Regions from separate parts of the Streptomyces sp. NPDC049954 genome, predicted to be linked through region 4. Evidence: riboswitches for the same ligand, from Rfam matches in the RefSeq annotation. Region 4 holds a riboswitch; each other region holds the start of a gene.

The links. Region 4 has a riboswitch for cyclic di-AMP ahead of AB0J21_RS14910 (M23 family metallopeptidase). Riboswitches for the same ligand answer to the same signal wherever they lie in the genome.
Region 1: linked by a shared signal. The riboswitch ahead of AB0J21_RS05765 (transglycosylase family protein) and the one ahead of AB0J21_RS14910 (M23 family metallopeptidase) in region 4 are both predicted to bind cyclic di-AMP.
Region 2: linked by a shared signal. The riboswitch ahead of AB0J21_RS01750 (LysM peptidoglycan-binding domain-containing M23 family metallopeptidase) and the one ahead of AB0J21_RS14910 (M23 family metallopeptidase) in region 4 are both predicted to bind cyclic di-AMP.
Region 3: linked by a shared signal. The riboswitch ahead of AB0J21_RS20320 (transglycosylase SLT domain-containing protein) and the one ahead of AB0J21_RS14910 (M23 family metallopeptidase) in region 4 are both predicted to bind cyclic di-AMP.

The regions. Positions count from the first base shown of each region.
Region 1 is NZ_JBFALS010000002.1:511,933-519,552, reverse strand. Features, by position in the region: gene eno (phosphopyruvate hydratase) at 1-817, opposite strand, end outside; gene AB0J21_RS05765 (transglycosylase family protein) at 1,194-1,925, opposite strand; cyclic di-AMP (ydaO/yuaA leader) riboswitch at 1,930-2,106, opposite strand; gene AB0J21_RS05760 (transglycosylase family protein) at 2,292-3,317, opposite strand; gene AB0J21_RS05755 (cytochrome P450) at 3,536-4,852, opposite strand; gene AB0J21_RS05750 (Uma2 family endonuclease) at 5,013-5,657, shown strand; gene AB0J21_RS05745 (nucleoside triphosphate pyrophosphohydrolase) at 5,648-6,679, opposite strand; gene AB0J21_RS05740 (SurA N-terminal domain-containing protein) at 6,753-7,436, opposite strand; gene AB0J21_RS05735 (serine/threonine-protein kinase) at 7,589-7,620, opposite strand, start outside.
Region 2 is NZ_JBFALS010000001.1:407,851-415,470, reverse strand. Features, by position in the region: gene AB0J21_RS01770 (aspartate aminotransferase family protein) at 1-1,311, shown strand, start outside; gene AB0J21_RS01765 (XRE family transcriptional regulator) at 1,400-2,065, shown strand; gene AB0J21_RS01760 (DUF6126 family protein) at 2,062-2,310, shown strand; gene AB0J21_RS01755 (tyrosine-protein phosphatase) at 2,332-3,129, opposite strand; cyclic di-AMP (ydaO/yuaA leader) riboswitch at 3,478-3,638, shown strand; gene AB0J21_RS01750 (LysM peptidoglycan-binding domain-containing M23 family metallopeptidase) at 3,643-4,389, shown strand; gene AB0J21_RS01745 (SGNH/GDSL hydrolase family protein) at 4,644-5,453, shown strand; gene AB0J21_RS01740 (MBL fold metallo-hydrolase) at 5,597-6,805, shown strand; gene AB0J21_RS01735 (DinB family protein) at 7,373-7,620, opposite strand, start outside.
Region 3 is NZ_JBFALS010000008.1:199,374-206,993, forward strand. Features, by position in the region: gene AB0J21_RS20320 (transglycosylase SLT domain-containing protein) at 131-961, opposite strand; cyclic di-AMP (ydaO/yuaA leader) riboswitch at 966-1,152, opposite strand; gene AB0J21_RS20325 (DUF1345 domain-containing protein) at 2,141-2,773, shown strand; gene AB0J21_RS20330 (gas vesicle protein) at 2,984-3,295, shown strand; gene AB0J21_RS20335 (gas vesicle structural protein GvpA) at 3,375-3,830, shown strand; gene AB0J21_RS20340 (GvpL/GvpF family gas vesicle protein) at 3,834-4,547, shown strand; gene AB0J21_RS20345 (gas vesicle protein GvpG) at 4,576-4,833, shown strand; gene AB0J21_RS20350 (hypothetical protein) at 4,860-5,486, shown strand; gene AB0J21_RS20355 (SRPBCC family protein) at 5,479-6,705, shown strand; gene AB0J21_RS20360 (hypothetical protein) at 6,990-7,418, shown strand.
Region 4 is NZ_JBFALS010000006.1:111,632-119,251, forward strand. Features, by position in the region: gene AB0J21_RS14905 (pitrilysin family protein) at 1-1,005, shown strand, start outside; cyclic di-AMP (ydaO/yuaA leader) riboswitch at 1,310-1,461, shown strand; gene AB0J21_RS14910 (M23 family metallopeptidase) at 1,474-2,271, shown strand; gene AB0J21_RS14915 (GntR family transcriptional regulator) at 2,473-3,150, shown strand; gene AB0J21_RS14920 (HPr family phosphocarrier protein) at 3,431-3,712, opposite strand; gene AB0J21_RS14925 (GNAT family N-acetyltransferase) at 3,883-6,783, shown strand; gene AB0J21_RS14930 (DUF5998 family protein) at 6,855-7,481, shown strand; gene AB0J21_RS14935 (nucleotide pyrophosphatase/phosphodiesterase family protein) at 7,481-7,620, shown strand, end outside.

The DNA.
Region 1 (7,620 bases), on a different contig from region 4:
CGTAGTACTCGGTCATCTCGGCGGCCGAGCGCTCCTTGCCCTCGAACAGGTACGTGCCGTCCTTGTAGAACTCGGAGGCGGCGACGTCCAGGGCGAGCGCGACGTCACGGCCCGGCACGTAGCCGGCTTCCTTGATCGCCTCAAGGATGAGGTCGAGGGCGGCGCGGTTGGACTCCAGGTTCGGGGCGAAGCCGCCCTCGTCACCGAGGCCCGTGGAGAGGCCGCGCTGCTTCAGGACCTTCTTGAGGGTGTGGTAGACCTCGGAGCCCCAGCGGACGGCCTCGGAGAAGGACTCGGCGCCGATCGGCGCGATCATGAACTCCTGGATGTCCACGTTGGAGTCGGCGTGCGAGCCGCCGTTCAGGATGTTCATCATCGGCACCGGGAGCAGGTGCGCGTTGGGGCCGCCCAGGTAGCGGAAGAGCGGCAGGTCGCTGGCCTCGGAGGCGGCGTGCGCGACGGCGAGGGAGACTCCGAGGATGGCGTTGGCGCCGAGCGAGGACTTGTCCGGGGTGGCGTCCAGGTCGAACATCGCCTGGTCGATCAGCCGCTGCTCGGTGGCGTCGTAGCCCACCAGCTCCGGGCCGATCTGCTCGATGACGGCCAGGACGGCCTTCTCGACGCCCTTGCCGCCGTAGCGGTTCGCGTCTCCGTCACGCAGTTCGAGGGCCTCGAAGGCCCCGGTGGAGGCGCCGGAGGGCACGGCCGCGCGGCCCGTGCTCCCGTCGTCGAGGCCGACCTCGACCTCGACCGTGGGGTTGCCTCGGGAGTCCAGGATTTCCCGGGCTACGACGACGTCGATGGACGGCACGAGCATCTCCTTCGTGGGATGTGAAGCAGGAAGTGCGGGGTGCGTGAGCACCTTGCGTCATGAGCCTAACCGGCGCGGGACCTCCGGCCCCCCGAAGCCCGCCCGCTAAGACGAAACGAGCGGACACAACGGGCATCGTCCGCATATCCGGCGCGTTGCCGACGGGGTGACCGAGCATCTGAGCCGCCCGCCGTGACACATGAGCCCGCCGTTGAGCGGGGCCGCGCACGGACGAGCCGGGCGGCCGGAAAGGCCCCCGCCCCGGCACGCGCGGGGGACACGTGCCGGGGCGGGGCGGCCCTCAGGGGCCGGGGCGGCCCGTGCGGGCCGTGGCCCATGGGGGTGGGCCGGGGAGCGGCGGGCGCGGGGCCCGCCGGCCGGGTCAGCTCAGGTGGAGCTGCTGGCCCGGGTAGATCAGGTCGGCGTTCTTGACGATGTCGTCGTTGAGCTGGAACAGCTTGGACCAGCCGCCGGAGACGTGGTGCTTCTGCGCGATCTCGCTCAGCGTGTCGCCGGTGACGACCTTGTACTCGCCGTCGCCCTTGGGGACGATCTTGCCGGTGTCGGTCTTGACCGTGCCGGTCGTGGACTTCGGGGCGGCCTTGGGCGCGGCCTTGGGCTGCGGGGCCGCCTGGCGCTGCTGGCCGCGCGAGGCGGCCTGGCTGTCGGTGTGCTGCGGGGCGGCCTGCTGCGGCTGCTGGCCGGAGGAGGAGCCGGTGCTGACGCCCGGGTCCACACCGTCGTTGGTGAGGCCACCGGCGCCGGCGCAGGACCAGGCGCCCGGTCCCTGCATGGCGAGGAGCTTCTCGGCGGTGGCTATCTGCTGGCCCTTGGTGGCCAGGTCGGCGCGCGGGGCGTACTGGGTGCCACCGGCGGCGGCCCAGGAGGACTGGTTGAACTGGAGGCCACCGTAGTAACCGTTGCCGGTGTTGATGGACCAGTTGCCGCCGGACTCGCACTGCGCGACCTTGTCCCAGGTCGAGACGGAGGCGGCGGAGGCGGTGCCGGAGGCCATCAGCGGGACGGCGATGGCGGCGCCGGTGACACCCGCGAGGGCGACGACGCGGGTGGCCTTGGAAGAACGACGGTGCTTGCCCTTGCTGGAAAACAGCATGAAGAGGTCTCCTCACCGACGCCTACGAGGTGAGCTGTCGGGTTCGGGCCCGTGAGTTGCCCGGCCGTGCGACCTTGCGCACGACTTCACCCCGAGCCCCGTACGCCGCCCGGATCTCTCCGGACGGCGCACGGGGCACAAACCTTGGGTCCCCCGCTCCTGCCTTCGGCGCTCGACGCGACGACTGTCCCGCACGGTCGCCGGCAGGATTCGGCGTGACGACCGTCGGGGCTCCCGGTGGGGAGCGGAGACGACGTTAAGCAAGAAACAACCGGAACTTCAAAGACGATCAGGGCTGTTGAGACTCATGTCTCACTTGCCCTCAACCGGACAATTAGCCCCGAACCCTGACACCCTCTTGTCCGGTTATTGACCCGAATCCACACCAAGATCCAGGCTCTGGCCAGGAAGGATGAGGTCGGGGTCGGCGCCGACGACCTTCTTGTTCTGCTCGTACAGCGCGGTCCAGCCCGCGGGGAGCTTGTGGGCGTCCGCGATGGCCCAGAGATTGTCGCCCGAACGCACCTTGTACGTCTTGTCCTTGGTGTCGTCGTTCGCCGACCTCTGCCCGTTTTCTCCCCGGGAGGCGTGGAGTTCGCCGGCCACGGAACGGTCCGTTCCGGTGGCGGCCGGGTCCTGGGCGGCCTCGTCGTCCGGCGCCTGGTCCGTCGCGCCGGAGCCGGACGTGTCGTCGCCCCCCTCGTAAGAGGCGGACGGGTCGCCGGTGGGGCTCTGAGCGCCCTTCTTGGCGTGGCGGCCGGAGGACTTGCCGGAGGCGTCGTCCCCTCCACTCCCGGCCGAGGGGGAGGCGCTTGACTTGGCGTCCGGTGCGGACGATTCGTCCGAAGCGCCCGGCTTGGCGTGCTTCGAGCTCTTCTTGGGCGACTTCGACGCCTCGGCGCTCTCGTCCCCCTTGCCGGACTTGTCCCCCTTGCCGGACTTCCCCGCTTCGGTGGACTCGTCGCTCTTGCCGGACTTCGCCTTCTTCGCGGAGTCCCCGGAGGCCGAGGGCTTCGCGGAGGGCGAGGCGGGGACGGTCGAGGTGTCGCCGACACCCGCGCCCGCCGCGTCGTCGGTGCCGCCGTCATCGCGGGTCAGCCCCGCCCCGATGGCACAACCGGGCCAGGCGGACGGGCCCTCGGTGGCGAGGATGCGCTGACCGACGAGGATCTGCTGGGCGCGCGTGGCCATGTCGGCGCGCGGGGCGAGGTCGAGACCCCCGTTCGCCTCCCACTCGTCGTCGGAGAGCTGGAGGCCGCCGTAGTAGCCGTTGCCGCCGTCGGCGCTCCACGAGCCGCCGGTCTCACATTCGACGAGGCGGTCCCAAGGGCCCTGGTCCGCGCTGGCGCCGGTCGCGCCGAGCAGCGGAATGGCGATGGCCGAGCCGGTCACACCTGCCGCGACGACAAGGGCCGGGGCCTGGCGGGGGCGTCGGTGACGGCCGTTCCCGGAGAGCATGCGGTTGCCTTTCGCGTGACAGCTGAGTCGGACGTGAACGTAGCCGGATTCGAATGCCTGTCACAAGTCGATGCAGCCCCGATCACGCGAACATCACATTTTTGACGTGGGTTCAGGTCGTACGAGGTGTCACATCGCGGGTAAGTCGGGTATTACGCGCCCCCGTCCGGGGCACGAGTGACGGGAGTGAAGCGGACGGGCAGGGTGCGCAGCCCCCGCATGATGAGGCCGCCGCGCCAGCGCAGGTCCTCGGGTTCGGCGTCGAGCGCGAGGTCCGGAAGGCGGGTCAGCAGCCGCTCCAGCGCGGTCTGCCCTTCGAGGCGGGCGAGCGGCGCGCCGAGGCAGTAGTGGATGCCGTGGCCGTAGCCGAGGTGCTGGTTGTCGCGGCGCGCGAGGTCGAGCGTGTCGGGCTCGGCGAAGCGCTCCGGGTCGCGGTCGGCCGCCGCGAGCACCACGAGTACGGGGTCGCCGGGCGCGATGTCCTGCTCGCCGACGCGCAGCGGCGCGGTCGCGTACCGCCAGGTGGCCAGTTCGACCGGGCCGTCCCAGCGCAGCAGTTCCTCGACGCCGGTCGCGAGCAGGCCCCGGTCCCCCGCGGCCAGGGACTCCTGGAGGCGGGCGCGTTCCCGGGGGTGCCCAAGCAGGGCGAGGACCCCGTTGCCCACGAGGTTCACGGTCGTCTCGAAGCCGGCGAACAGGAGGATGAAGGCCATCGCGGCGGCCTCGTTCTCCGTGAGGTGCTCCCCGCCGTCGGAGGCGCGGACGAGGTCCGAGATGAGGTCGTCGCCGGGGTCCAGGCGTTTGCGGTGGATGAGTTCGGCGAGGTAGCCGCGCATCTTCTTGACAGCCCGGCCCACTCCCCCGCGCGGTCCGCCGCCGTGCCGGATCATCATGCCCGCCCAGTCCCGGAAGTCGTCCTGGTCCTCGCGCGGGACGCCGAGCAGATCGCAGATGGCGTAGATGGGGAGCGGGAACGCGAACTCGTGGATGAGGTCCGCCTCCCCTTTCTGTGCGAACCCGTCGATGAGGGCGTCGGTCAGTTCGCGTACCCGGGGCTCGAAGGCGGCGACCCGGCGCGGCGTGAACGCCTTCGAGACGAGGCGGCGCAGCCGGGTGTGGTCGGGCGGGTCGATGTTGAGCAGGTGCGTCATGAGTTCGGCCTTGCGCTCGCCCGGGATGCCGGTCCTGCCCTTGGCGTGCGCGGACTCGGCGTGGTGCGCCGGGTTCTTCGACAGCCGGGGCTCGGCGAGGGCCTGCCGGGCCTCGGCGTACCGCGTGACGAGCCACGCCTCGACCCCGCTCGGCAACCGCGTCCAGCGCACCGGCTCGTGCTCGCGCAGCCAGGCGTACGCGGGGTAGGGGTCGGCGGCGAACTCCCGGCTGAACAGCGGCGGGGTCGGGCCGGGCGCCGCGAGGGGGCAGGCGGGGGCGGTGGGCTCGGCCGGGGTGGAGGGGGCGTTCTCGGTCACCGGTCGACGGTACCGGGCCGGGCGGGGGGCTCCCTCGGCGCTGCCTCCGTCCGTGCGGGCCCGGCGGCGGCGTGAACTCCCGTGCGCGGCTTTCACTCTTTCGTATATACCTGCGGCATATGCCCCAGGTAGGCTCTTGAGTACGGCCATACTCCGTCGCATGGGAGCGCTTATGAGCACCGCCGCCGAGAACACTCCGGGGCCGCAGGGGCCGGAGCCGCAGGAGGAGCGGTTCGCCTGGCCGACGCCTCCGGCCGGCGGCTGGACGGCGGAGGACCTCGACCGGATTCCGGGGCTCCCGCCGCACACCGAGCTGATCGACGGGGGCCTGTTCTTCATGAGTCCGCAGACGTACTTCCACCTGCTCGTCGTCCGCCTGCTGGAGGACGCGCTGCGGATTCAGGTCCCGGACGACCTGGAAGTGCTCCGGGAGATGACGACGAGACTCGGCTCCCGCACCCGCCCGGAACCGGACCTGATGCTGGTTCCGCTGAAGGCCGTGGAATCGCTGCGGCAGTCCTGGATCGACCCCGCACTCATCCTGCTGGCCGTCGAAGTCGTCTCACCCGAATCGGAGGAACGTGACCGCGAGGTCAAGCCGCGTAAGTACGCGGCGGCCGGCATCCGTCACTACTGGCGGGTGGAGAACGTGGACGACCGCCCTGTCGTCTACGTCTACGAGCTGGACCCGGCGACGGAGAGCTACGCGATCACCGGCATTCACCACGACCAACTGCGGATCCGGGTCCCGTTCCCCCTGGACATCGACCTGAAGTTCGCGCGCCGCCGCCCCCCTCAGCCCTGACGGCTCTCCGCCGCCAGGATCGCGTCCCGGTACGCGCGGGCCGCGCCGCGCAGGGCGGTCTCGGGGTCGACGCCCTGGGCCTGGGCCTTCGCGGCGAGGGCGAGGAGTTCGTAGCCGATGCCGCCGCCCGCTCCTTCGTCGCCGGGGACGGGGACGGGGCCGGTGGGCAGGTCCACGTCGAGGGCCGCCGTGCGGGCGCGGGCGTGGAGTTTCGCGGCGAGGGACAGGGCGGGCTGGCCCAGCGGCACGCCCTCGGTGACCGAGGTGCGGCCCTTCTCCTCGGCCTTCCTGCGCAGCCACAGGGCGCGTACGTCCTCGGGGGTCTCGGCGCTCTCCTCGCCGAAGACGTGCGGGTGGCGGTGGACGAGCTTGTCGACGATGGCGCCCGCGACGTCGTCCACGGAGAAGGGCTCCTCCGCGTCCTCCTCCGCGATCCGGGAGTGGAAGACGACCTGGAGCAGGACGTCGCCCAGCTCCTCGCGCAGTTCGGCGCGGTCCCCCGTCTCGATCGCCTCGACGAGTTCGAAGACCTCCTCCAGCGCGTACGGGGCGAGGCCCTCGTGGGTCTGGAGGCTCGACCACGGGCAGTCGGCGCGGATGCGGTCCATGACCTGCACGAGGTCGAGCAGGCGCGCGCCCGGCAGGTCGTAGGAGGCGGGGAGCAGTTCGAGTTCGGGCATCGCGAAGCGGCCCGAGCCTGCCATCGCGGCCAGCTGGTCGGTCAGGCGCCGGTCCCCCGCCGTGTCGCTCTCCCCGCCGGGCCCGCCCGGGAGGACGACGACGGTCGAGCCGTCGGCGCAGAACTCGACCAGCTCCCGCGCCTCGGGCGCGTACCGCTCGACACCGATCCCGGCCTCGCGCAGGTACGGGAGCTGGGGGTGGTCCGGGTCGGCGCACAGGACGCGGGCGGCGGTGCGCAGCGTGTCCCAGGCCGGCCAGGACAGCAGCCCGGGGGCGACCCGGTGGCTCGTGGTGAGCAGGACGATCCGGCCGGGCCCGGCGGCGGGGGTGGTTGCGTTCACCCCCCGAACGTAACGCAGTGGCCGCGGGCCCCGGCGGGCGGCGGGGGCCCGGTCAGCTCTGCTCGGTGCCCGGTCAGCTCTGTTCGGTGCCCGCCGGTTTCGAGACCTCGCGCAGCCAGGCGGGCTGCGTGTCGGCGCGGGCGCTGGTGCGTGTGTTCCACGAGCCGTACCGCGGGTTGACGTCCACCTTCAGTTTCTTCCCGGCGACGGACAGCGCCTTCCAGAACGCGTCCTGCCCCTCCTTGGTGTTCGGGTCGGCGCCGAGCGCCCGGTAGAGCTTCTGCGCGGCGATCTCGGTGCGCAGGCTCTCGTCCAGGCGGGCGGGCGCGACCCCGTTCTGCTGGAGCCAGGCCGTCCGGAGGGCCTTGTCGCCCCCGGCCTGCTGGGCGAAGGAGGCGCGCAGCCGCTGGACCTCGGCGCGGCTCACGGTGACCCCTGCGTCCCGGGCGGCGCGGTCCAGGACGCGGTCGCGGACCATGGACTGGAGGGTGAAACGGGACAGCTTGCCGCTCTTGCCGACGATCTGCTCGTACGACTTGGTGTCGGGGCTCGCGGCGCGCTGCGCCTCGCGGACCTCGCTGACGCGGTTCTCCAGCTGCGCGACGGTGATGCGCTGGCCACCGACGACGGCCGCGGCCCCGGGATGGGCCTCGCTGCCGCACGCGGACAGCAGGGGCACGCCGGCGAGGAGCGCGGCGGAGAGGGCGAGCCCGGTGGTGCGGCTACGGCTGCGGCTGGTGCGACGGCGGCTGTGCACGGGGAGCCTCCCAGAGATTGTGCTTCGGAGCACAAGCTTGCGGTGATCGATGTTAGGCAGTCGGCAGCCCGCGGGCTACCGCTTCGACCAACGATTCACGGCCAGTTGTGTGGCGCGTGAGCCGATCGGGGGCGAGGAGAGCTGACGCGGGCTCAGCGGACGCGGCTGAGCCAGTGCAGGGTGC
Region 2 (7,620 bases), on a different contig from region 4:
TACCTCAACCACCAGCTGCCCCGGATGCTGCACACGATCGGCTTCGACCGGGTCTACGAGCGGGCCGAGGGCGCGTACTTCTGGGACGCCGAGGGCAACGACTACCTCGACATGCTCGCCGGTTTCGGCGTCATGGGCCTGGGACGGCACCACCCCGTGGTCCGCCGGGCCCTGCACGACGTCCTCGACGCGCAGCTCGCCGACCTCACCCGCTTCGACTGCCAGCCGCTGCCCGGACTGCTCGCCGAGAAGCTGCTCGCCCACAGCCCGCACCTGGACCGTGTGTTCTTCGGCAACAGCGGCACCGAGGCGGTCGAGACGGCGCTGAAGTTCGCCCGGTTCGCGACCGGCAGGAAACGCGTCCTGTACTGCGCGCACGCCTTCCACGGGCTGACCACCGGCTCCCTCTCGGTCAACGGCGAGAAGGGCTTCCGCGAGGGCTTCGCCCCGCTGCTGCCCGACACCGCCGTCCCGATCGGCGATCTGAAGGCGCTGGAGAAGGAGCTGAAGAAGGGCGACGTGGCCGGGCTCATCATCGAGCCCATCCAGGGCAAGGGCGTCCACGACACCCCGCCCGGCTATCTGCGGGCCGCCCAGGAACTCCTGCACAAGCACAAGGCGCTGCTCATCGCCGACGAGGTGCAGACCGGCCTCGGCCGCACCGGCGACTTCTACGCCTACCAGCACGAGGAGGGAGTCGAACCCGACCTCGTGTGCGTGGCGAAGTCCCTGTCCGGCGGCTACGTCCCGGTCAGCGCCACCCTCGGCAAGGACTGGATCTTCAAGAAGGTCTACTCCTCGATGGACCGGGTCCTCGTGCACTCGGCGAGCTTCGGCGCCAACGCCCAGGCCATGGCGGCCGGGCTCGCGGTGCTCTCCGTCATGGAGGACGAGAACATCGTCGCCAACGCCCGGCGCACCGGCGACTACCTGAAGAACCGCCTCGCCGAGCTGATCCCGCGCTACGAGATGCTCGCCGACGTCCGGGGCCGCGGCCTCATGATCGGCATCGAGTTCGGCCGGCCCGACTCCCTCAAACTGCGCAGCCGCTGGACCATGCTCCAGGCCGCCCGCAAGGGGCTGTTCGCGCAGATGGTCGTCGTACCGCTGCTCCAGAAGCACCGCATCCTGACCCAGGTCTCGGGCGACCACCTCGAAGTCATCAAGCTGATCCCGCCGCTCGTGGTGGGGGAGAAGGAGGCCGACCGCTTCGTGGACGCCTTCACCGCCGTCATGGACGACGCGCACAACGGCGGACTCATGTGGGACTTCGGCAAGACACTCGTGAAGCAGGCGGTCGCCAACCGCTGAGCAGGGAGCGGACGGCCGGACCGAGCCAGAATTTGCCTCCCGGGCAAAAAAATTGCCCGGGAGGCCTTTCCCTGGCTCAATCAGAGGTATGAGCCCTGCCACCCCCGGCGGACGGGACCTCCCGGACCCGCCGGACCAGCACGCCGACGCACCTGACGGCGCCCCGCTCGCCCTGCCCGCGGCCGTCGCCCCGCAGCTGCGGGAACTGCGCCGCCGCGCCGGGCTGACCCTGGAAGCCGCGGCCCAGGCCGCCGGACTCTCACCGGCGCACCTGTCCCGGCTGGAGACCGGCCGCCGCCAGCCCTCCCTGCCGATGCTGCTCGCCCTGGCCCGCACCTACGGTACGGCCGTCTCCGAACTGCTCGGCGAGCACACCGAGGGACGCCAGGCCGTCGTCCGTGCCACCGCGATGGAGCCGACCGCCGCGGGCGGCTGGACCTACTGGCAGGCCGGCGGCCCGGGACGCGGGATGCAGGCGCTGCGCGTCCACGTCCCCTACGGCAGCCAGGGCGACATCGTCCGCGTGCACCCCGGCGAGGAGTGGCTGTACGTCCTCACCGGCCGGCTCAGGCTCCGGCTCGGCGACAGCACCCACCTGCTGGACCCCGGTGACAGCGCGCACTTCGACTCGCTCACCCCGCACCGGATCGCCGCCGTGGACCAGGACGGCGCCGGACTGCTCTTCGTCCACACCCTCATGCAGAGCCCGCTCGGCGCGCTCTGCCTCGGTGACGCACGCCCAGGAGGCGCATGATGTCCCGCCCGGCACCCGAACCCGAACCCGAACCCGTATCCGGGACCGCCCCTCCCGCCGCCCCCGGCTCCGAGGCGCAGGCGGCCCCGGACCAGGAGGGGGACGCCCCGCGCGGGGTGCGCCGGTTCGTGGAGGACAAGATCCCGCGCGGGCTCGCCATCAGGCTGTTCGTCTACATCGTCGCGGGCCACGGACTCGCCGCGTTCCTGTACCTGCTGTTCGAGCTGGGCGCCAGGAACCAGTGAGCCCCGGGCGCCCCGGGCCGGTCATTCGACCAGCCGCGCCCGCAGCCCCTCCCGCAGGTCCGGGGTGAGCCCGAGCACCTCGCCGAAGTACCGCTCGGGCCCGCCCCACACCGTGTCGACGGCCTCCAGGGCCGCCCGCAGGTACTCCACTCGTGCCTCGAACAACGGGTTGAGCAACTCCATCACCTCGGGCGCCATCGCCTCGGGGGAGTCGCTGCCGCGCCGGACGAGGTAGCGGCGGTGCGGGGCGTTCGACTCCAGGTAGTCCGCCTCGATCGCCTCCCGCTCGACGCCCACCGCGAGCAGCGTGAGCGCTATGGAGGTGCCCGCGCGGTCCTTCCCGGCCGCGCAGTGCAGGAGGGCCGGCAGGCTGTCCGTCGCCATCGCGCGCAGCAGCCGCCCGTACTCGTCGGTCCGCTCCTCGACCAGCTCCCGGTAGGTGGCCGCCATCCGCGCCTCCGCCCGGCCCTCGCCGAGCAGCTCCCGCAGCTGCGCCAGCTCCCCGTGCCGCACCATCCGCCAGAACTCGGCGCCGTCCGCGGGGTCGTTGAGCGGCAGGTGCACGTTGCGCACCCCGGGCAGCTCGACGTCCGGGCCCTCCAGTGCCTGGTCCGCCGCGTTGCGGAAGTCGAAGACGGTGCGCAGGCCGAGCGAGGAGAGGAAGCTCACGTCCTCGGCGCTCGCGTGCGCGAGGTGGCCGCTGCGGTAGAGCCGGCCCGGGCGCACCCGCCCGCCGTCCACCGTGGGCAGCCCGCCCACGTCCCGGAAGTTGCGTACGGCGGTCAGCTCGGGCTCGGCCTGCGGCACCTGCTGCGTCACGGGGATTCCCTTTCCGGTGGGCCGCCGGCGCGGCTCGCCGGCACGGCGCGAGCCCGACCCTACGACAGACGCCCGTCCCCCCGACAGGACGTCGGACGGTCCTGAGGGGCCGGGGTGAGCAGCGTCATAACCGTGACGGTCCGTACCGGCCGCCCTTTCCGTCGAGGCCGCATTCCTCCGGCGGATGCAGGGAAGTGAAGATCAAAATTCCACGGAGCGTGACAGAAATCCGCTCAATGGATCACTAAAAGGGATACACGCGGGAAAGGTATGGCTTGTCCGGCGAGTTCCCACTCCTTTACGGTCACCCTCAGTCCGGCCGGAACGCCCAATCCTGCCGCCGCCCGGATTCCCGCTCCACTCACACCCGTACCGGCAGGAACGGGGGACCCACAGGCATCACCGCCGCCCGGTCCACCGGACGGCTAGGGGTGAAGCCGCGTTCACGCGGCCGGGCAGCTCCAGCCCGAACCCGACAGCTCACCTCGTAGGCGACGGAGAAAGAACACCACCATGCCCGCACAGGGTAAGAACCGCCGTTCGCTGTCCCACCGCCTCGCGCTGATCGGCACCACCGGTGCCGCCGCGGTGGTGCTCCCGCTGACCGCCGCGGCCGGCGCGCACGCCGCCGCCCCCGAGGCCGCCCCGCAGAAGGCCGACACCACCTACACGGTGGTGAAGGGCGACACCCTGGCCAAGATCGCCAGGACGCACCACGTCGACGGCGGCTGGAAGAAGCTCTACGAGATCAACAAGAAGGCCGTCGGCGCCAACCCGAGCATCATCAAGCCGGGCCTCAAGATCACCCTGGAGGCCGCCAAGGCCGCGGCCCCCGCCGCGAAGCCCGCCCCCGCGGACTCCGGCTGGACCGCGCCCGTCGTCGGCGTCAAGGGCGGCGGCTACGGCAACTCCGGCAACCTGTGGTCGCACGGCCACACCGGCGCCGACTTCCCCGTCTCCACCGGCACTTCGGTCAAGGCCGTGTCCAACGGCACCGTCATCGCCGCCGGAGACGGCGGCGCCTACGGCAACCAGATCGTCATCAAGCACGGTGACGGCCACTACTCGCAGTACGGCCACCTCTCCTCGATCGGCGTGTCCGTCGGGCAGACCGTGACCGAGGGCCAGCAGATCGGCCTCTCCGGTGCCACCGGCAACGTGACCGGCCCGCACCTGCACTTCGAGATCCGCACCGGCCCGGACTACGGCTCCGACATCGACCCGCTGGCCTTCCTCGCCCAGCACGGCGTCAACGCCTGATCCGGCCCCTCCCGGACCGCACCGGCCCGCCCGCCCGCGCCCCGCGCGGCGGGCGGGCCGACGCGCACTCCACGGGGCCCGCGCCCCCCATCGCGGCGGCGACGGAAAAGCGACAACGATCCGTTCTCCGACTCAGTCACACCAGGCCCGCCCTATTCCTGAATTGGGCGAGATTTGACCGGTGGTCTTTCTCACCCCCCGTCAACCCCTGCCTACGGTGGCGTAGGTCACTCGGCCAGGTGAATGATGCCGAGGTGGCACAAGAATCGAGGTTCCCCCGTAGCAGCGCCCTTTCGGGAGAGGGCATCATCGCGTCGTACGCGGCCGTCGGCGACAGCTTCACCGAAGGCGTCGGCGACCCCGGCCCCGGCGGTGTCTACGTCGGCTGGGCCGACCGGCTCGCCGTCCAGCTCGCCGACCGGCTCCCCGAACACGACTTCCGCTACGCCAATCTCGCGGTGCGCGGCAAACTCCTCGACCAGATCGTCGCCGACCAGGTGCCCCGCGCCAAGGAACTCGCCCCCGACCTCGTGACCTTCGTGGCCGGCGGCAACGACATCCTGCGGCCCGGCAGCGACCCGGACGACGTCGCGGCCCGCTTCGAGAGCGCCGTCGCCGACCTCACCTCCGCCGTCGGCACCGTCCTCGTCGCGACCGGCTTCGACACCCGGGACACCCCGGTGCTGCGCCGGCTGCGCGGAAAGATCGCCACGTACAACGCCCACGTGCGCGCAGTCGCCGACCGCCACGGCTGCCCGGTCCTCGACCTGTGGTCGCTGCGCTCGGTCCGCGACCGCCGGGCCTGGGACGCCGACCGGCTCCACCTCGGGCCCGAGGGGCACACCCGGGTCGCCCTGCGCGCCGCCCAGGTCCTCGGCCTCGACGTGCCCGCCGACCCGGAACAGCCCTGGCCGCCGCTGCCCCCGCGCGGCACCCTGGAGCACCGCCGCGACGACATCACCTGGGCGCGCGACCACCTCGTCCCGTGGATCGGCCGCCGGCTGCGTGGCGAGTCCTCCGGCGACCACGCGCACGCCAAGCGCCCGGACCTGCTGCCCCTGTAACGCCGCGCGCACCGCCCCGGCGGCCCCCGGCGCCGACCGCGCCCGGAGGGGACGGCCGCCGGGCGGGCCCGCCCGGGCCCCGCACATAATGGGTAGCCCACCGAGACGACGGGCAGCCCGCCCCGAGACCTTGAGGAGGCGCCGTGACCGACGCCCGTTCCCTGCGCTCCGAACTGCGCTCGCTGCGGCCCCTCGCCTTCGGCGCGGACGCCACCGGTGCCAGGCTGGAGCGCATCCACCAGTCCCCGCACTTCGACCGGGACCGCGGCGTCTTCCGCAACCCCGACGGACCGAAGGCCCCGCCGCCCGGTTCGCGCCTGGAGTTCCTCCAGAACTTCTTCCGCAAGGACCAGCGTGCGCTGCGCGCCCCCGAGGGCACCCTGCCGGTCCACCCCACCACTCTCGCGGACCTCACGCGCGAGCCCGCCCCGGGACTGCGGATCACCTGGATGGGACACTCCAGCGTCCTCGCCGAGATCGACGGCGCCCGCGTCCTGTTCGACCCGGTGTGGGGCGAGCGCTGCTCCCCGTTCTCCTTCGCCGGACCCAAGCGGCTGCACCCCGCCCCGGTGCCGCTGGAGGCGCTCGGCCCGGTCGACGCGGTCGTCATCTCGCACGACCACTACGACCACCTCGACCTGCCCTCGATCCAGCGCCTCGCCCGGACCGGCACCGTCTTCGTGGTCCCGCTCGGCATCGGCGCCCACCTGGAGCGCTGGGGCGTGGCGCCCGAGCGGCTGCGGGAGCTGGACTGGCACGAGTCGACGCGTATCGCGGGCCTCGACTTCACCGCGACCCCGGCCCGGCACTTCTGCGGCCGCGGCCTGCGCAACCAGCAGCACACCCTGTGGGCCTCCTGGGCGGTCACCGGCCCCGAGCACCGCGTCTACCACAGCGGCGACACGGGCTACTTCCCCGGCTTCCGCGACATCGGCACCGCGCACGGCCCCTTCGACGTGACGATGATCCAGATCGGCGCCTACTCCCCGTACTGGCCGGACATCCACATGACCCCCGAGGAAGGTCTCCGGGCCCACCTCGACCTCCAGGGCGGCTCCCCGTCCGGTGTCCTGCTGCCGATCCACTGGGGCACCTTCAACCTCGCCCAGCACGCATGGGCGGAGCCGGGGGAGTGGACGAGGGACGCGGCCGAGGAGGCGGGGCAGGCGGTGGCGTTCCCCCGTCCGGGCGAGCCGTTCACGCCGTCGGGAGAGGTGCCGGGGGAGCCGTGGTGGCGGACGGTGTCCGCGCCGATCGCGCGTCCGTGGCGCCGCCCCCGGATGATCGACGACAGGGCTGAGGGCGTGGCCGGAACGAGCAAGGGCGAACTTGACCTCGCTGGGGGGCAGTGACGTCGGCCGCGGATACCTGGGCCGAGTCCGGAGAGACGCGCCGGATGCTGGTGTGTCTCCCGGCCGGAGCGCGACGGTGTGGCCCGGGCCTGGGAAAGGGCGCTCGGGGCGGAGCGGCAAGCTCCTGCGCGGAGTGTCAGGCCCTCGCTGTCCCCTGAAGACACGTCTGGGGTCGTCATCCGAACACGCGCGGTGAGGCGTTGAGCGCGTAGGAGGGGCCCGGTCGGCCCGGCGCCCGACTGCACTGCCCGGCCAGTGTCGTTGGCAGCCTCCAGGGTGCTGCGGATGTCTGCCTCATCGCTTCGACCCGACGCCGAGCCTCCCCTGGCAGGCGGTCCGGGCACCGATTCACCACCTCGCGACATCCGGTCTTACCTCGGGTGTGCGCCGGTCAAGGGCGACCGGCCGTGAATCGGGCAGGCGGGGAGCATCAGCGCGGGGTTGCTTCAAACGGCAACAGCGACGCACGGAAAAGGCTGAAGACCGTGAGGCCCATCGGCGGCCGCAGCCATGGGGCGTCACGGATTCCACGTAAGTCTCCGCAGCCCGATCGCCGATTACCGAAAGTCATATTCGGTGCGGTCCGGCTCCGTCCTGCCAGCGGTAGAGGTCGCGCAGCAGGGAGATCTCGGCGCCGTGATGGATCAGCTCCCTGTTGACGTGCAGGACCCGGTTCTCCATGGGAAACCGCTCGGGACCCACCACGGGCGGGTTGTCCAGGTCGGCGTCCGAGAGCTCGCGGACCCCCGCGTTCCATCTCCCGTACATCTCATCGAGCTGTTTCAGCGCCTCGTCAGCGGTCCCCGCGTAGGCGA
Region 3 (7,620 bases), on a different contig from region 4:
GGCCGGGGGAAGCGCGTCCACCGGCCTTCGGGCGTTCGGGGGCGGCCACCGGCACAGCGCAGACGGGTGGGGGAGGAGCCCACCGGCTTCTCCCCCACCCGTCATCGGTTCACGCCCGGGGCGTAAGGGCTCAGTACGGACCGTTCACGTTGTCGATCGAGCCGTAGACGTGCGCGGCGTAGTTGCACGCGGCGGTGATGTTGGCGACCGGGTCGAAGCTGTCCATGGACGTGCCGGGCACGTGGTACGCCTGGAACGTCGGGTCGATGACCTGGAGCAGCCCCTTCGACGGGGTGCCGGCGGCGGCGTTGGAGTCCCAGTCGTTGACGATCGTCGGGTTGCCCGAGGACTCCCGCATGACATTGCGGTGGATGCCCTCGTAGCTGCCGGGGATGCCGTGCTCGGCCATGATGGCCAGCGACTGCTTGATCCAGCCGTCGAGGTCGTTCGTGTACGTCGCGGGCTGCGCGGCGGGGGCGGCGGCCTTGCTCGCGGCCGTCTCGGTGGCGGGCTTCGCCGGGGCGGCGGGCGGCGTGCTGGTGCGCTGCGAGCGGTCGGCACGGTCGGCGCCGCCGCTCCGGCCGGCCGAGGCGCCGGAGACCTTGGCCTCGGCCTTGCCGCCGATGGTCAGCTTCAGGCCGGGGTGGATCAGGTCCGGGTTGTCACCGACGGCCTGGCGGTTGTCCTGGTACAGCTTGTGCCAGCCGCCGTCGACCGAGTGGTTCCTGGCGATCTTGGCCAGGGTGTCCCCGGAGACCACGGAGTAGGCGGCGGGGGTGGTTTCCCCGGCCGGGGCGCCGGCCGCGACCTTCTGCTCGGCCGCCGGGTGGGACTGCGCCGCGGAGGCGATGTTCGCGCCGAACAGGGGAAGGGCCAGGGCGGCTCCACCCGTACTCACGGCGATCAGGCCGCGGGTCAGCGAACGGGACGTGCGACGACGATTGTTACCCATTGCGGGCATGGTGCGTTCCTCTCCGTCGCCTGCGAGGTGAGCTGTCGGGTTCAGGCTGGAGATGCCTGGCCGCGATGAACGCGACTTCACCCCGAGCCGTTCCGGAAATCCGGACCGGCGACTTACCTGGGTCCCCCGCTCCTGCCGTACGTGAATAGGTCGGGTTTCCGGACAGCGGCAGGATTCGGCGTTCTGCCCGGATGGACCGTGACGTTAAGCGAGAAGCGCCGGATCGGACAAGCTTCACATTCTTGATCACCGTGCATTTACATGATCAATGAGGGCGAAAGCGAGTTCCGCCGCTTTCTTCGCGCAGTCAACTTTCCCCGCACGGCGCGAAATGGACCGCGCCCCGGGAGCGCCGTCCCCTCCGAACGTGACCCTCGCCACCGCGTCCGATTAGCGCGTTTTGCTCCGCCGTGAACGGAGCCGGGAGTGCCACGACAAGGGCGCGAACCCGCACTCACACGTCACTACAAAAGACTCATATCGGGCGGCGAACGGGACGTATCGACGCGAGACCAGCCCGCAGGGCACCTCAGAGCACCTCAGCGCACTCAGGTGCGCCTCGGAGTCCGAGAGACGTCCGCCGCCCGGCCGATCCGTCTCGGTCGGGCCACGAAAGGCGGCTCGGCGGACCAGAAAAGATCACGCGGGGGCGGATATCGAAGATCGCGCGGACGGCCGGAGATCACGGTCGGACATCACGGCCGGATCGGCGATCGAGTGAGGGACTGATTACCTGAGCGGACACCCCCCTCCCCGGCATCCCACTCCTCTGCCTCCAGCCGATGAAATTGATCAATGAATTGTCCCCGGGATGCCCCCTTTCCGGCACCGGCGCCCACCCGGGTGGAAATTTGCCTCATTCCTTTTGTCATAAGCCCGGTGACGGGACGACAACAACGCGATGGCCGCCTTTCGGCGCCAAGGCCGTTTGCCGCGCCCGCAGTTCGGCCCGGCAGAGCCCGGCGGGCTCGCGCCCCGCGGACGGCGCGCCCGGGCGTGCACGTGCGCACCCGGGCGTCCGGACGCGGAGACGGGCGGAGACGGTGGGAGACAGTGAAGACCGAGGGGCGGCCGCCTTGCCCCGTCGGGGTGAAGATTCCCTCCTCGGGGGCAGCAGGGCGGCCGATGCGGTGCGCATCGGCCCGGCGCCACGAGCACCGGACCGTACGGTCACGTCCCATGAGTATCTGGCTGCCTCTGTCCGCGGTCGTCCGGCTGATCCGCGCGACGGCCCTCGGAGCGGTGGCGGGCGTCGTGGTCGGCGTACTGGTCGACGCGGCGTTCGGCGCCCTCGCCGGAATCGCCGTGACAGAACTCGTCTTCGTCCTGGCCGGCTGGCTCACGCTGTGGCCGATGGACGCCGGGGGCACGCACCGCAACGCCAGCCGTGAGGACTTCCGGCCCGCCCTTGAGGAGTGCGTCGTCGTCGGGACCGCGCTGTGCGGACTGGTCGCCATCGTGGTGCTGCTCCTGGACGGCAAGTCGGGCAAGGGGAACGCCGCCGCTGCGGTGGCGCTGGGCGGGGTGTTCATGTCCTGGGCCGCACTGCACCTCATGTACTGCGCCCGCTACGCCTACGCCTACTACCGGACCGGCGGCGGTATCGACTTCAACTCCCAGGAGCCGCCGACGTACCGCGACTTCCTCTACTTCAGCTACAACCTGGGCATGACCTACCAGGTCTCGGACACCGACGTCTCCAGCCCCGGGATCCGCGCGATCGCCCTGCGCCACTGCCTGCTCTCCTACGTGTTCGGCACGAGCATCCTGGCGACCACGATCAACCTCGTCACCGGCATCGTCACGGGCTGAACCGGCGCCCCTCCCCCACCGGACCCGGATGACGACCGCCGTCCGGACACCACGTGTGCCCCCGCCACGGGCGGTCACGAGGCCGTCCACCTCCCCATGCATACGTTCGGACGCCCAGGGCACTCGCAGTTCAACCACGAACGAGCGGCCGAACGCGCTGATCGCGACGGTCGCGGCAGGAACTTCTGACGACGCACTACGGGCGGGAACATGTCGACGAGCGAGGACACCGAAAACAAGAGCGACAGCGGTGGAAAGAAGTCGGAGCGGGTCAGCATCGCGACCGCGATGCGCAGTGCGGCCGCCCAGCTCACCGAACTGCTCCAGCGCGAGGCCGTCTCCGTGTCCTCGGTGAAGGCCACGGACGAGGGCTGGATGGCGGACGTCGAGGTGGTGGAGATCGAGAAGATCCCGGACACCATGAGCGTGATGGCCACCTACCACGTCTCCCTCGACGGTCAGGGCCAGCTCATCGGTTACGAGCGGGTGCGCCGCTACGCGCGAGGACAGGTCGACCGCTGAGTCGCACCTGGTTCCCGAGGAAGTTATCCGTACCGAGCGTGTGAGGCCGCTCGATCACTGACCGGAAGGAAGATCGACCATGAGTCTCGTACAGCAGAGCAATGCGTCCGGCAGCGGAGGTGGCTCCGGCAATCTCTACGACGTCCTTGAGCTGATCCTGGACCGGGGGCTCGTCATCGACGCCTTCGTCCGCGTTTCCCTCGTGGGAATCGAGATACTCAAGATCGACGTCCGCGTCGTCGTCGCGAGTGTGGACACCTACCTCCGCTTCGCCGAGGCGTGCAACCGGCTCGACCTCGAGTCGGGGCGCAAGGCCCCCACCCAGCTCACCGACATCGTCGGCGACTCGATGGAGAGCGGGGCGAAGGGGAAGTCGAAAGGAGCGTTGACCGGCGCCGTGGAGGCGTTCAGCGAGTCCTTCAAGGGCGGTCGCGACAGCTCCGGGAACGAAGAAGAGGAAGAGGAGAAGGAGAAGCGCCCCGCGCGCAAGACCTCCTCCAGCAGCCGCCGTACGACTTCCCGTCGGGAGGACTAGTCGATGCCCACGTACATCTACGCCATCACGGCAGCGGACCACCCGCTGAAGCTGGACGGCCTGAACGGCGTCGGCGAGCCGGCGTCCCAGCTGCGCACGCTCAGGACCGGCAGTCTCGCCGCCGTCGTCAGTGACGCCCCCGAGGACCTGCGCGCCAAGCGGCGCGACCTGGTCGCGCACCAGAGCGTGCTGGAGCGGCTGATGGCCGACGGCGCGGCTCTGCCGATGCGCTTCGGACTGGTCGGCCCCGACGACGAGCAGGTGCTCGACGTCCTCGGCCAGGAGGAGGAGGGGTACAGCGCCCGGCTCACCGAGCTGGACGGCCGCCTCGAGTACAACCTCAAGGTCTCCCGTGCGGAGGAGGGGCTCCTGCGCGAGATCCTCACCGAGTCGCAGGAGGCCAGGCGCCTGAGCGACTACACCAGGCAGAACCCCGGCGCGCAGGACCAGAAGATGGCCCTCGGCGAGCTGATCTCCCGCGAGGTGCAGGCACGGGAGGACCAGGAGGCCCAGGAGCTGACGGCCGCGCTCGCCCCCGCCGCGGAGCGCACCGCACAGGCCGACCCGACCAAGAAGCACTTCCTGAACGCGTCCTTCCTCGTGAAGCGCGAGGAGGCCGCCCGGTTCTCGCAGGCGGTGGACGAAGAGGCCGAACGGCGCGGCGACGAATACGAGTTCGCTCTCAACGGCCCGCTCCCGCCGTACAGCTTCGTCTGAGTCTCCTCTCCCCCGATCGGAGGGCCCCGTGGGTCTCATCTCTCACCTCCTCACCCTTCCGCTCGCGCCGGTACGAGGGACGGCCTGGGTCGTCGATCAGGTGGTCCTCGCCGCGGAGCGCGAGTACTACGACCCGGCGACCGTGCGAGCCGAACTGGGGGAACTGGAGAAGGAACTGCTGAGCGGCGCCATCGACGAAGCGGAATTCGACCGGCGCGAGGACGAACTGCTGGACCGGCTCGGCGAGTACGAGGCCCACCAGGCACGGCTACGAAACAACTCCTGAATGCGGGAGATTGAGGTGTTCAAGAGATGACAGAGATGAACGGCAACACGAAGATAGGCGTGGCTCTGGTGGGTGGTTACCTGCTGGGGCGTACGAAGAAGGCCAAGATGGCCGTTGGCCTGGGCATGTATCTCGCCGGCAAGAAGCTGAACTTCGACCCGAAGCAGCTCGGGAAGCTGGTCGCCGACTCGCCCGTGCTCGGGTCGCTCAACGACCAGGTGCGCAAGGAGCTGGTGGGCGCCACCAAGACGGCGGCGACGAAGGCCCTGACCCAGCGGGCGAGCGGTCTGGCCGACTCCCTGCACCGGCGGACCGCCGGCCTGGAGGACCCGGACGGCAAGCAGGACCGCGACCAGGAGTCCGGGGAACAGGACGACCAGGACGGGCCGGACGCCGAGGACCGCGCGGCCGACGGGGACGAGGACACGGACGAGGGCGAGGAGAAGCCCGCGCCGCGCCGCAAGGCCGCCACCGCCAAGAAGACGGCGAAGAAGACAGCGGGTTCAGGGGGTTCGCAGTCCTCGCGGGCCGGCGGCTCCTCGGACGGCGGCGCCCGCAAGAAGTCCGCCTCGACCGCGCGCAAGACGACTTCCGGGGCCCGCAGGACCGCCTCCTCCGCGACGCGCAAGGAGCGGGGTGGCGACAATGGCTGACTCGACCTTCGGCAAGCTCAAGGACGAGGTGGTCAAGAACCCGGCCACCGACCGCCTCAAGGAGGAGTTGCAGAACTACCTCAAGGCGCGGGCCCAGCACGCCATCTCGGACCTGAGCGGCAGGCTCGGGGAGGGGATGGGCAAACTCGCCGAGGGCAAGGTCGGCCCCGGTGGCGCGGTCAAGAGCCTCGCCAAGGGCGGCCAGGCACTGAGCGAGGGCAAGTCCCCGGGGCAGGCGGCCATGACGGCCGGTGTCTCTCACCTCAAGGACACGGTCAAGGACAAGGTCAAGGGATTGTTCGGCAAGGGCCGCAAGGGCGGCGGCGGCAAGTCGAAGAGCGTGACGATCTCCGAGGACATCGACGTCGGCGTCCCCGTGCGCGAGGCGTACGACCAGTGGACGCAGTTCCAGGAGTTCAGCACCTTCGGGAAGGGTGTCGTCAGCGTCGAGAAGGCCGACGACACCACGAGCAACTGGAAGGTGAAGGTCGCCAAGTCCACCCGCAGTTGGAAGGCGAACGTCACCGAGCAGGTGCCGGACGAACGGATCACCTGGACCACGGAGGGCGCGAAGGGCACGGTCAAGGGCGTGGTCACCTTCCACGCCCTCACCGACAACCTGACCCGCGTCCTGCTCGTCCTGGAGTACTTCCCCAAGGGCCTGTTCGAGAAGACCGGCAACATCTGGCGCGCCCAGGGCCGCCGGGCCCGCCTCGACCTGAAGCTCTACCGCAAGTTCATCATGATGCGCGGTGAGGCCACCGACGGCTGGCGCGGTGAGATCCGTGACGGTGAGGTCGTGGTCGAGCACGACGACGCGATCGAGGAGGAAGAGGCGCGCACCGCCGAGGAGGAGTCCTCGCAGGACGACGGTCCCGAGACGGACGAGGGCGAGCCCGAGGACGCGGACCCCGAGGACCCCGAGGACGACTCCGACTCCGACTCCGACTCCGACGAGGAGTACCTCGACGAGGACGAGGAGGAGGTCCCGGAGGAGGAACTTCCCGAGGACGAGGACGACGGGGAGTACGAGGACGAGGACGTTCCCGCCGATGAGGAGCCCGAAGAGGACTCCGAGGACGAGCCCGAGGAGCACGCGGCTTCGGAGGACGAGGAGCCGCCCGCCGAGGAAGAGCCCGAGGAGGACCCGGCCGAGGAAGAGCCCGAGGAGGACCCGGCCCCGCGTAAGCGGCGCCGTACCGCCTCCGCGCGTGGCTGACGCGCCCGTGACGCGCGCCGTCTCCCCGCCCGCGCTGCCTCGACACGGCGAAGGGCGCGGGCAGGACTGAGCGGCACGCGGCCCCACGCACCGGCCGGGCGTACGGGGGAGTCCTTTCGGGACTCCCCCGTACGCCCGGCCGGACTCGTGTCGGCTCCCGCGCGCGGAAGACTGCTCGACGCCCCGGGGAACGGCCGCGGTGAAGTGCCCGGCGCTTGCGCGCTCGCCACGGGCCGGGCCAACCCATCTGGTTTCAGACGGGATCGAACGGCCATACGGATGTCATGACTGCACAGAGCGAAGAGAACAAGAACTCCAAGGGTGCGGCCGCGAAGGTCGCCGAGGGAGCGAAGGCCACGGCCGACAAGGGGCGCGGTACGACGAGCTCCGTCGGGACCGCCGCCAGGAACAGCTCAGCGGTCGCAACCGAGAAGGCCAAGTCCTCTGTCCACGCGGCCAAGGAGTCGGCGCAGGGGGCCGGCAAGCTCGTCGGCGCCGGCTGGCAGAACAGCCGCGAGGCCGTCAAGTCGACGGCGGGCAAGGCGGCCGGTGCCGCGGGTACGGCGTGGACGGTGGTCAAGCACCGCAAGGCCATCGCCGCGGGTGCCGCGGGAGCCGTGGCCGGTGCGGTGGGCGGTGCCTACGCGCTGGGCCGCCGTACGGCGGCCGGCCGGCGCGGACCGCTCACCCGGCTGACCGGCGGCCGGATCTGAGGACGGCCTCCGAGGAGCGGGGCCGAAGGGCACGATTCAGGGCACGAGACGACGGAGGACCGGCGGATGCCGCCGGTCCTCCGTCGTCTCGTGCCCCTTCCGCGTGCGGCGGCCCGCACCGGTCTCTCGCGCGCACCGGCCACCCGCGCGGTCCGGGGCCGCCCCTCGGCCGGCCTGCGTCCCTCGGCTCGAACGAGGGGCG
Region 4 (7,620 bases):
GCCTTCGCGGACGCCGAGATCGAGCGGCTCGTGGCCAACCGTCTCGACGAGATCCCGCACGAGGCGGCGAACCCGGCGCGGCGCGCGGCGAAGGAGCTGTCGAAGCGGCTCTTCCCCGCCGACAGCAGGATGTCCCGCCCCCGCCAGGGCACCGAGGAGACGGTCTCCGCGATCGACTCCTCGGCCGTCCGCGCGCTGTACGAGAGGCATGTCCGCCCGGCCACCTCGACCGCCGTCGTGGTCGGTGACCTCACCGGTGTCGACCTCGACGCCCTGCTCGCCGAGACCCTCGGCGCGTGGACCGGGAACACCGCGCAGCCGCTGCCCGTGCCGCCGATCACCGCCGACGACACCGGCCGCGTCTACATCGTCGACCGTCCCGGTTCCGTGCAGACCCAGCTGCTCATCGGCCGGATCGGCGCGGACCGGCACGACCGGGTCTGGCCCGCGCAGGTCCTCGGCACGTACTGCCTCGGCGGCACCCTGACCTCGCGGCTGGACCGGGTCCTGCGCGAGGAGAAGGGCTACACCTACGGGGTGCGCGCCTTCGGCCAGGTGCTGCGCTCGGCCGCTCCGGCCGCGGGCAGCTCGGTCGCGCCCGGCGCCGCGATGCTCGCCATCAGCGGCTCGGTGGACACCGAGTCCACCGGTCCCGCGCTGGAGGACCTGTGGAACGTCCTGCGGGTGCTCGCCGCGGACGGGCTCACCGACGCCGAGCGCGAGACCGCCGAGCAGAACCTCGTGGGCGTCGCCCCGCTCAAGTACGAGACGGCCGCCGCCGTCGCGGGCACCCTGGCCGACCAGGTGGAGCAGCAACTGCCCGACGACTTCCAGGCCCAGCTGTACCGCCGGCTCGCCGAGACCGGCACCGTCGAGGCCACCGCCGCCGTGGTCAGCGCCTTCCCGGTCGACCACCTCGTGACGGTCCTGGTCGGGGACGCCGCGCAGATCGCCGAACCGGTCCGAGCCCTCGGTATCGGCGAGGTCACCGTCGTCGAGGGCTGAGGCCCGCCCGGCGCGAGCCGAACCCGCTGACGCGGTCTCAGGGCCCCGGTGCGCCTTCCGAAGACGGAGGGACACCGGGGCCCTGGCGCGTCCGCGTGACGGGCCGTCCGCCGCAGGCTCCCTTCCGTCCCCGGCGGCCCTCCCTCCGTTCCCCTCCTCTCCCACCTTTGTCCCGAATGCCGTATGACGCCCTGTCTGCGCTGTGGCATGCGCGACAAAACGCCGGTTCCGTTTGTTGCGGCCCGGATGTCCCGTTTAGCGTCGGTCCGGCTGTTCGTCAGGTACCCGTCGCACCAGCGGCACCGGGCAGTCATCGCCGAGTCCCGAGGCGCGAGCCGAGGGAGCCGGGGACCCAGGTTTCACTGGGGTGAATCGGCCACCGCCCGGCGGTGACCGTAGGAGACCTTCCTGCTCCGAACCCGTCAGCTAACCCGGTAGGCGAGAGGGAAGGAAAGGATCACCCACTCCATGGCGTTCACGCGCCCCTCCGGCAAGCACCGTCGTCCCCGCCGCGGGAGCCGGGCCGGCGCCCGGGTCGCCTCGGTCGCCGCTCTCACCACGACCGGCGTCGTCGGCGGTCTCGCCGCCTCCGCGTCCGCCGTCGAGGCCCCGGCCGCCCACGACACCGGGCTGACCCGCGCGATCACCCTCGGCGACGGTCTCGCCGAGGAGATCGCCACCCAGGCCGCCCTCCAGCACGCCGCCGCCGAACAGGCCGAGGCTCAGGAGAAGGCGGCCACGCAGGCCAAGAAGGAAGCCGAGGAGGCCAAGCGCAAGGCGGAGGCCAGGGCCAAGCGGGAGCGCGAGGCCAAGGAGCGCGCCGCCCGCGCCGCCCGCGCCGCCGAGCGCGAGCGCCTCAACGCCTTCGTGGCGCCGGTCGACGGCTCGTACGTGTCCACGGGGTACCAGTCCGGCGGCTCGCTGTGGTCCTCCGGCAGCCACACCGGTATCGACTTCCACGCGGCGAGCGGCACCAGCGTGCACGCCGTGGGCGCGGGCACCGTCGTCGCGGTCGACTGGGGCGGGGCCTACGGCAACGAGGTCGTCCTGCGCATGGACGACGGCACCTACACCCAGTACGGGCACCTGACCTCCGCGACCGTCTCCGTCGGGCAGCGCGTCGGCCCCGGCCGGCAGATCGCGATCTCCGGCTCGACGGGCAACTCGACCGGACCGCACCTGCACTTCGAGGCCCGTACGAGCCCGGAGTACGGCTCCGACATGGACCCCGTCGCCTACCTCCGCGCCCACGGCGTCAACGTCTGAGACGAGGGCGCCACCAACAGCCCGCGTCCGCCGAAGGCCCCCGGTCACCCCGGGGGCCTTCGGCGTGCGCGGGGTGGCTTTCCGGCCAAAAGATATCCATGGAATGCCGTCTCCCATCGGAAATTCACGCCTGTTCTAATAGAGTCACTGAACGGGCGTCAATCGACGACGTTTCGCGGGGATTAAAGCGGAGGTCGGTCCATGAGCATTCCGGCGCACTCGGTATGCACCGCCATCCGGGACGACATCGTCTCCGGTGTGTACGAGCGCGGCAGCCGGCTCACCGAGGAATTGCTCGCCCGCCGGTACGGCGTCTCGCGCGTCCCGGTGCGGGAGTCGCTGCGCACCTTGGAGGCCGAGGGTTTCGTCGTGACCCGCAGGCACGCGGGCGCGCACGTGGCCGAGCCCTCCGAGCAGGAGGCCGTCGACCTGCTGGAGATGCGGCTGCTGCTGGAACCGCTGTGCGCGGCGCGTGCCGCCCAGCGCCGCACCGACGCCCACCTCAAGGTGCTGCGCGGACTGGTCAGACTCGGTCAGGAGCGGGCCAGGCGCGGCCAGGACGAGGATCTGCGGTCCCTGGGCGGCTGGTTCCACGAGACCCTCGTGCAGTCCTCCGGGAGCGAGGCGCTCACCACGCTGCTGACCCAGCTCCGGCACAAGATCGTCTGGATGTGGACCGTCGATTCCCCGGCCCGCCCCCAGGAGTCCTGGGCGGAGCACGGCGCGATCGTCGACGCGGTGGCCCGCGGGGACGCCGAGCGGGCCAGGACGCTGACCGCGCAGCACGGGGAACGGGCCCGGCAGGCCCACCGGCTGCGCGGCACGGAGCGTGTGAGGTCTTCGCAACATGCCGTAAACACGGTGGGCGGCCGACATTAACAATGGCGCCGTATACAAAGGTGAGCAATGCGGGGGTCTCTTTGTTGTGCCCGCAATTCCGGAGATGAATGCGAAGGGGTTTCGGGGGGCTCTTCCGTGTTTCCCGGACTTCTTGTGCGGGGTGGTGGTCGCCGGTGCCCGAATTCTTCCGGAAAGTGTCCCGCCGCCGCGCGGAAACGCCGTACGGAAACCCCTGCGCGGAACGTGCACGGAAAACGCTGCGGCGGACGCGGGGGGCCCGCGTCCGCCGCAGCGTCGCCCGAGAGGGGGAGCCGCCCGCTCAGACCGTCTCGGGCAGTTCGTCCAGCCCCTCGGTGACGAGCCTGGCGAGCCGGTCGAGGGCGGCCTCGGCGCCCTCCGCGTCGGCGTGGAGCGTGATCTCCTGGCCGCCCTCGACGCCGAGGCCGAGGACGGCGAGCATCGAAGCGGCGTTGACCGGCTGCCCCCCGTCCTTCGCGATGGTCACCGGGAACCCGGCGGCCGTGGCCGCGCGGACGAAGATGGAGGCGGGACGGGCGTGGAGGCCCTCTGCCCAGCCGACGTTGACGCGACGTTCAGCCATGTTGCAGCCCTTCAGAATCCGGGTCGTCAGGGACCCTGGGTTGTCTAGACCAATCACCCCATGCTGGCACAGGGCCTTGCGTGGGGACACGGTCTCGCCGGTACTCCCCGCTCACACTGCTCCCCGCCCGGCGCCTCCGCTACTCGCACAGGCGGTCGTACGCTGACCCCATGGAGACCCCGGAGGACCGGCACAGCTACCCCGCGCACTGGGAGGCCGACGTGGTGCTGCGCGACGGGGGCACCGCCCGGATCAGGCCGATCACCGCGGACGACGCCGAGCGGCTGGTCAGTTTCTACGAGCAGGTCTCCGACGAGTCGAAGTACTACCGGTTCTTCGCGCCCTACCCGAAGCTGTCCGACAAGGACGTCCACCGCTTCACCCACCACGACTACGTCGACCGGGTGGGACTCGCGGCGACCGTGGGCGGGGAGTTCATCGCCACCGTCCGCTTCGACCGGATCGACTCCCGGGGCATGCCCGCCTCCGCCCCGGCCGACGAGGCCGAGGTCGCCTTCCTCGTCCAGGACGGCCACCAGGGCCGCGGCGTGGCCTCCGCCCTGCTCGAACACATCGCGGCCGTCGCGCGCGAGCGCGGCATCCGGCGGTTCGGCGCCGAGGTGATGCCCGCCAACACCAAGATGATCAAGGTGTTCACCGACGCCGGGTACCAGCAGCGGCGCAGCTTCGAGGACGGGGTCGTCCATCTCACCCTCGACCTGGAACCCACCGACCGCTCGCTCGCCGTCCAGTACGCCCGGGAGCAGCGCGCCGAAGGCCGCTCGGTGCAGCGGCTGCTCGCCCCCGCCTCCGTCGCCGTGATCGGCGCGGGCCGCACGGACGGCGGTGTCGGCCGCAGCGTCCTGCGCAACCTGCTGCGCGGCGGCTTCGCCGGCGGCCTGTACGCCGTCAACAGCAACTTCCCCGAGGGCCAGGACACCCTGGACGGGGTGCCCGCCTTCCGTACCGTCACCGCGATCGGCCTGCCGGTGGACCTCGCCGTCCTCGCCGTCCCCGCCGACCGGGTGCCCGAGGCCGTCGCCGAGTGCGGGGAGCACGGGGTGCGCGGACTCGTCGTCATCAGCGCCGGGTACGGCGAGAGCGCGGAGGCGGGCCGGGCCAGGCAGCGCCGGCTGGTCCAGCAGGCCCGCACCTACGGGATGCGGCTGTTCGGGCCCAACGCCTTCGGCCTCGTCAACACCGCCCCCGAGGTCCGGCTCAACGCCTCGCTCGCCCCCGAACTGCCCCGCGCGGGCCGCATCGGCCTGTTCACCCAGTCGGGCGCCATCGGCATCGCCCTGCTCTCCGAACTGCACGGCCGGGGCGCCGGACTGTCCACCTTCGTCTCGGCGGGCAACCGCGCCGACGTCTCGGGCAACGACGTCCTCCAGTACTGGTACGACGACCCGGACACCGACGTCGCCCTCATGTACCTGGAGTCCATCGGCAACCCCCGCAAGTTCACCCGCCTCGCGCGCCGCGCCGCGACCGCCAAACCCCTCGTCGTGGTCCAGGGCGCCCGGCACGGCGCCACCACCCCGCCGCTGCACGCCGTGACCGGGACCCGGCTGCCGCACGCCACCGTCTCCGCGCTGCTCGGCCAGGCCGGGGTGGTCCGCGTCGACACCGTGACCGACCTCGTCGACGCCGGGGTGCTGCTCGCCGACCAGCCGCTGCCCGCCGGACCGCGCGTCGCGATCCTCGGCAACTCCGAGTCCCTCGGCCTGCTCACCTACGACGCGTGCCTGTCCGAGGGACTGCGACCGCACACCCCCCTCGACCTCACGACCGCCGCGACCCCCGCCGACTTCCGCCGCGCGCTCAAGGACGCGCTCGCCTCCGACGCGAGCGACGCCGTCGTCGTCACCGCGATCCCGTGGATCGGCGGCGAGGGCGCCATGGAGTGGCCCGAGGGCGAGGAGCTGGGCACCGCGCTGCGCGAGACGGTCGCGGACGCCCCCGTACGCAAACCGGTCGTTGTCGTCCACGTGGAACTCGGCGGCCTCGCCGACGCCCTCTCCGCCGCGAGCGCGACCCTCCCGGCCGCCGCCGGGGCCCGTACCCCGGGCGGCGCCGTGCGCGCGAACCTCCCGCGCACCTGCGGGGCCCCGGCCGCCCCGCACACGGACACCGGGCCCTCCGTCCCGGCCGTCTCCGCCCCCACGTCGGGGGACGAGGAGACCGCCGTCCCCACCGCGACGCGCATCCCCGCCTACCCCGCGCCCGAGCGGGCCGTACGGGCCCTGGCCCGCGCCGTGCAGCACGGCCAGTGGCGCAAGGACGCCGCCGACCCCGGGAAGGTCCCCGAGTTCGAGGACGTCGACGAGAAGGGCGCCGCCCGGCGCATCGCCGCGCTCCTCGACGCCCTCCCGCACACGGCGCGCGGCACGAGCCCCGGGCCCGCCGACACCGAGGACCTGCTGCGCCACTACGGCATCCCGACCCTGGCCGCCCTGCCCGCCCCCGACGCCGACCACGCCGTCGAGGCGGCCGCCCGGCTCGGCTACCCGGTCGCCCTCAAGATCACCGCGCCCCACCTGCGCCACCGCCCCGACCTCGGCGGGGTCCGGCTCGACCTCGCCGACGAGGCCGACCTGCGCCGCGCCTACGCCGAACTCACCGCCCTCCTCGGCACCCCCGCGGAACTGCACCCCGTCGTCCAGTCGATGGCACCGCGCGGCGTGGACACCGTGGTGCGCGCCGTCCTGGACCCGGCGGCCGGAGCCGTCCTGTCCTTCGGCCTGGCCGGGGCCCCCTCGGAACTGCTCGGCGACACCGCGCACCGGCTCGTCCCCGTCACCGACAAGGACGCCGCCTCGATCGTGCGCTCGATCCGCACCGCGCCCCTCCTCTTCGGCTGGCGCGGGGCCGCCCCCGTCGACACCGCCGCCCTCCAGGAACTCCTGCAACGCGTGTCCCGGCTCGTGGACGACCACCCCGAGGTGGTCGCCCTCTCCCTCGAACCCGTCGTGGTCTCGCAGTCCTCGGTGTGCGTCCTCGGCGCCTCGCTGCGGCTCGCGCCCGCCCCCGTCCAGGGCACGCTCGGCCCGCGACGGCTGCCCGTCTACTGATCGCCGCCCGGCCCGGCGCCGACGGCGCACGGCGTCCTCGGCAGGGGGCGGGCGGCCGTAGGATGGACGGCATGGCAAAGACCGGTACGACGACCCAGGGGCTGCGCGCGGCGATCGAGCGCAGCGGCTACTACCCGGCCCTCGTGGCCGAGGCGGTGGAGGCCGCGGTCGGCGGCGAACCCGTCGTCGCGTACCTGGTCCACCAGGAGACCACCTTCGACGCCAACGAGGTGCGCCGCCACGTCACCGTCCTGGTCCTCACCGACCAGCGGTTCATCGTCAGCCACACCGACGAGCAGGCCGCGGACGACACCTCGCCCACCCCGTACGCCACGACCTCGACCGAGTCCGTGAAGATCCACCGGATCTCCTCGGTCGTCCTCAGCCGTGTCGTCGCGAACCCCGAGTCGTACACCCCCGGCACCCTGCCGCGCGAGGTCGTGCTGACCATCGGCTGGGGCGCCGTCTCCCGCCTCGACCTCGAACCCGCGGCCTGCGGCGACCCCAACTGCGAGGCCGACCACGGCTACACCGGCAGTTCGACCGCCGACGACCTGAGCCTGCGGGTCAGCGAGGCCGGCGACGGCCCCGAGACGGTCCGCCAGACCCTCGACTTCGCCCAGGCGCTCTCCGAGGCGACCGCGGCCGCCCCCGCCGCCGAGGCCGGCCCGCAGAACACCCCCGGAGCCGGCCGCTGATGGCGCAGCCCGCCTGGGACGAACCAGCGATCCTGCCGCTCGGCTCGGCCCCCCTGCCGCAGTACGGGCACGGCTCCCTCGCCGACCTCCTGCCCACGCTCGCCGCGGGCTGGGACGTCCCCGGGTACCGGGCCGCGCT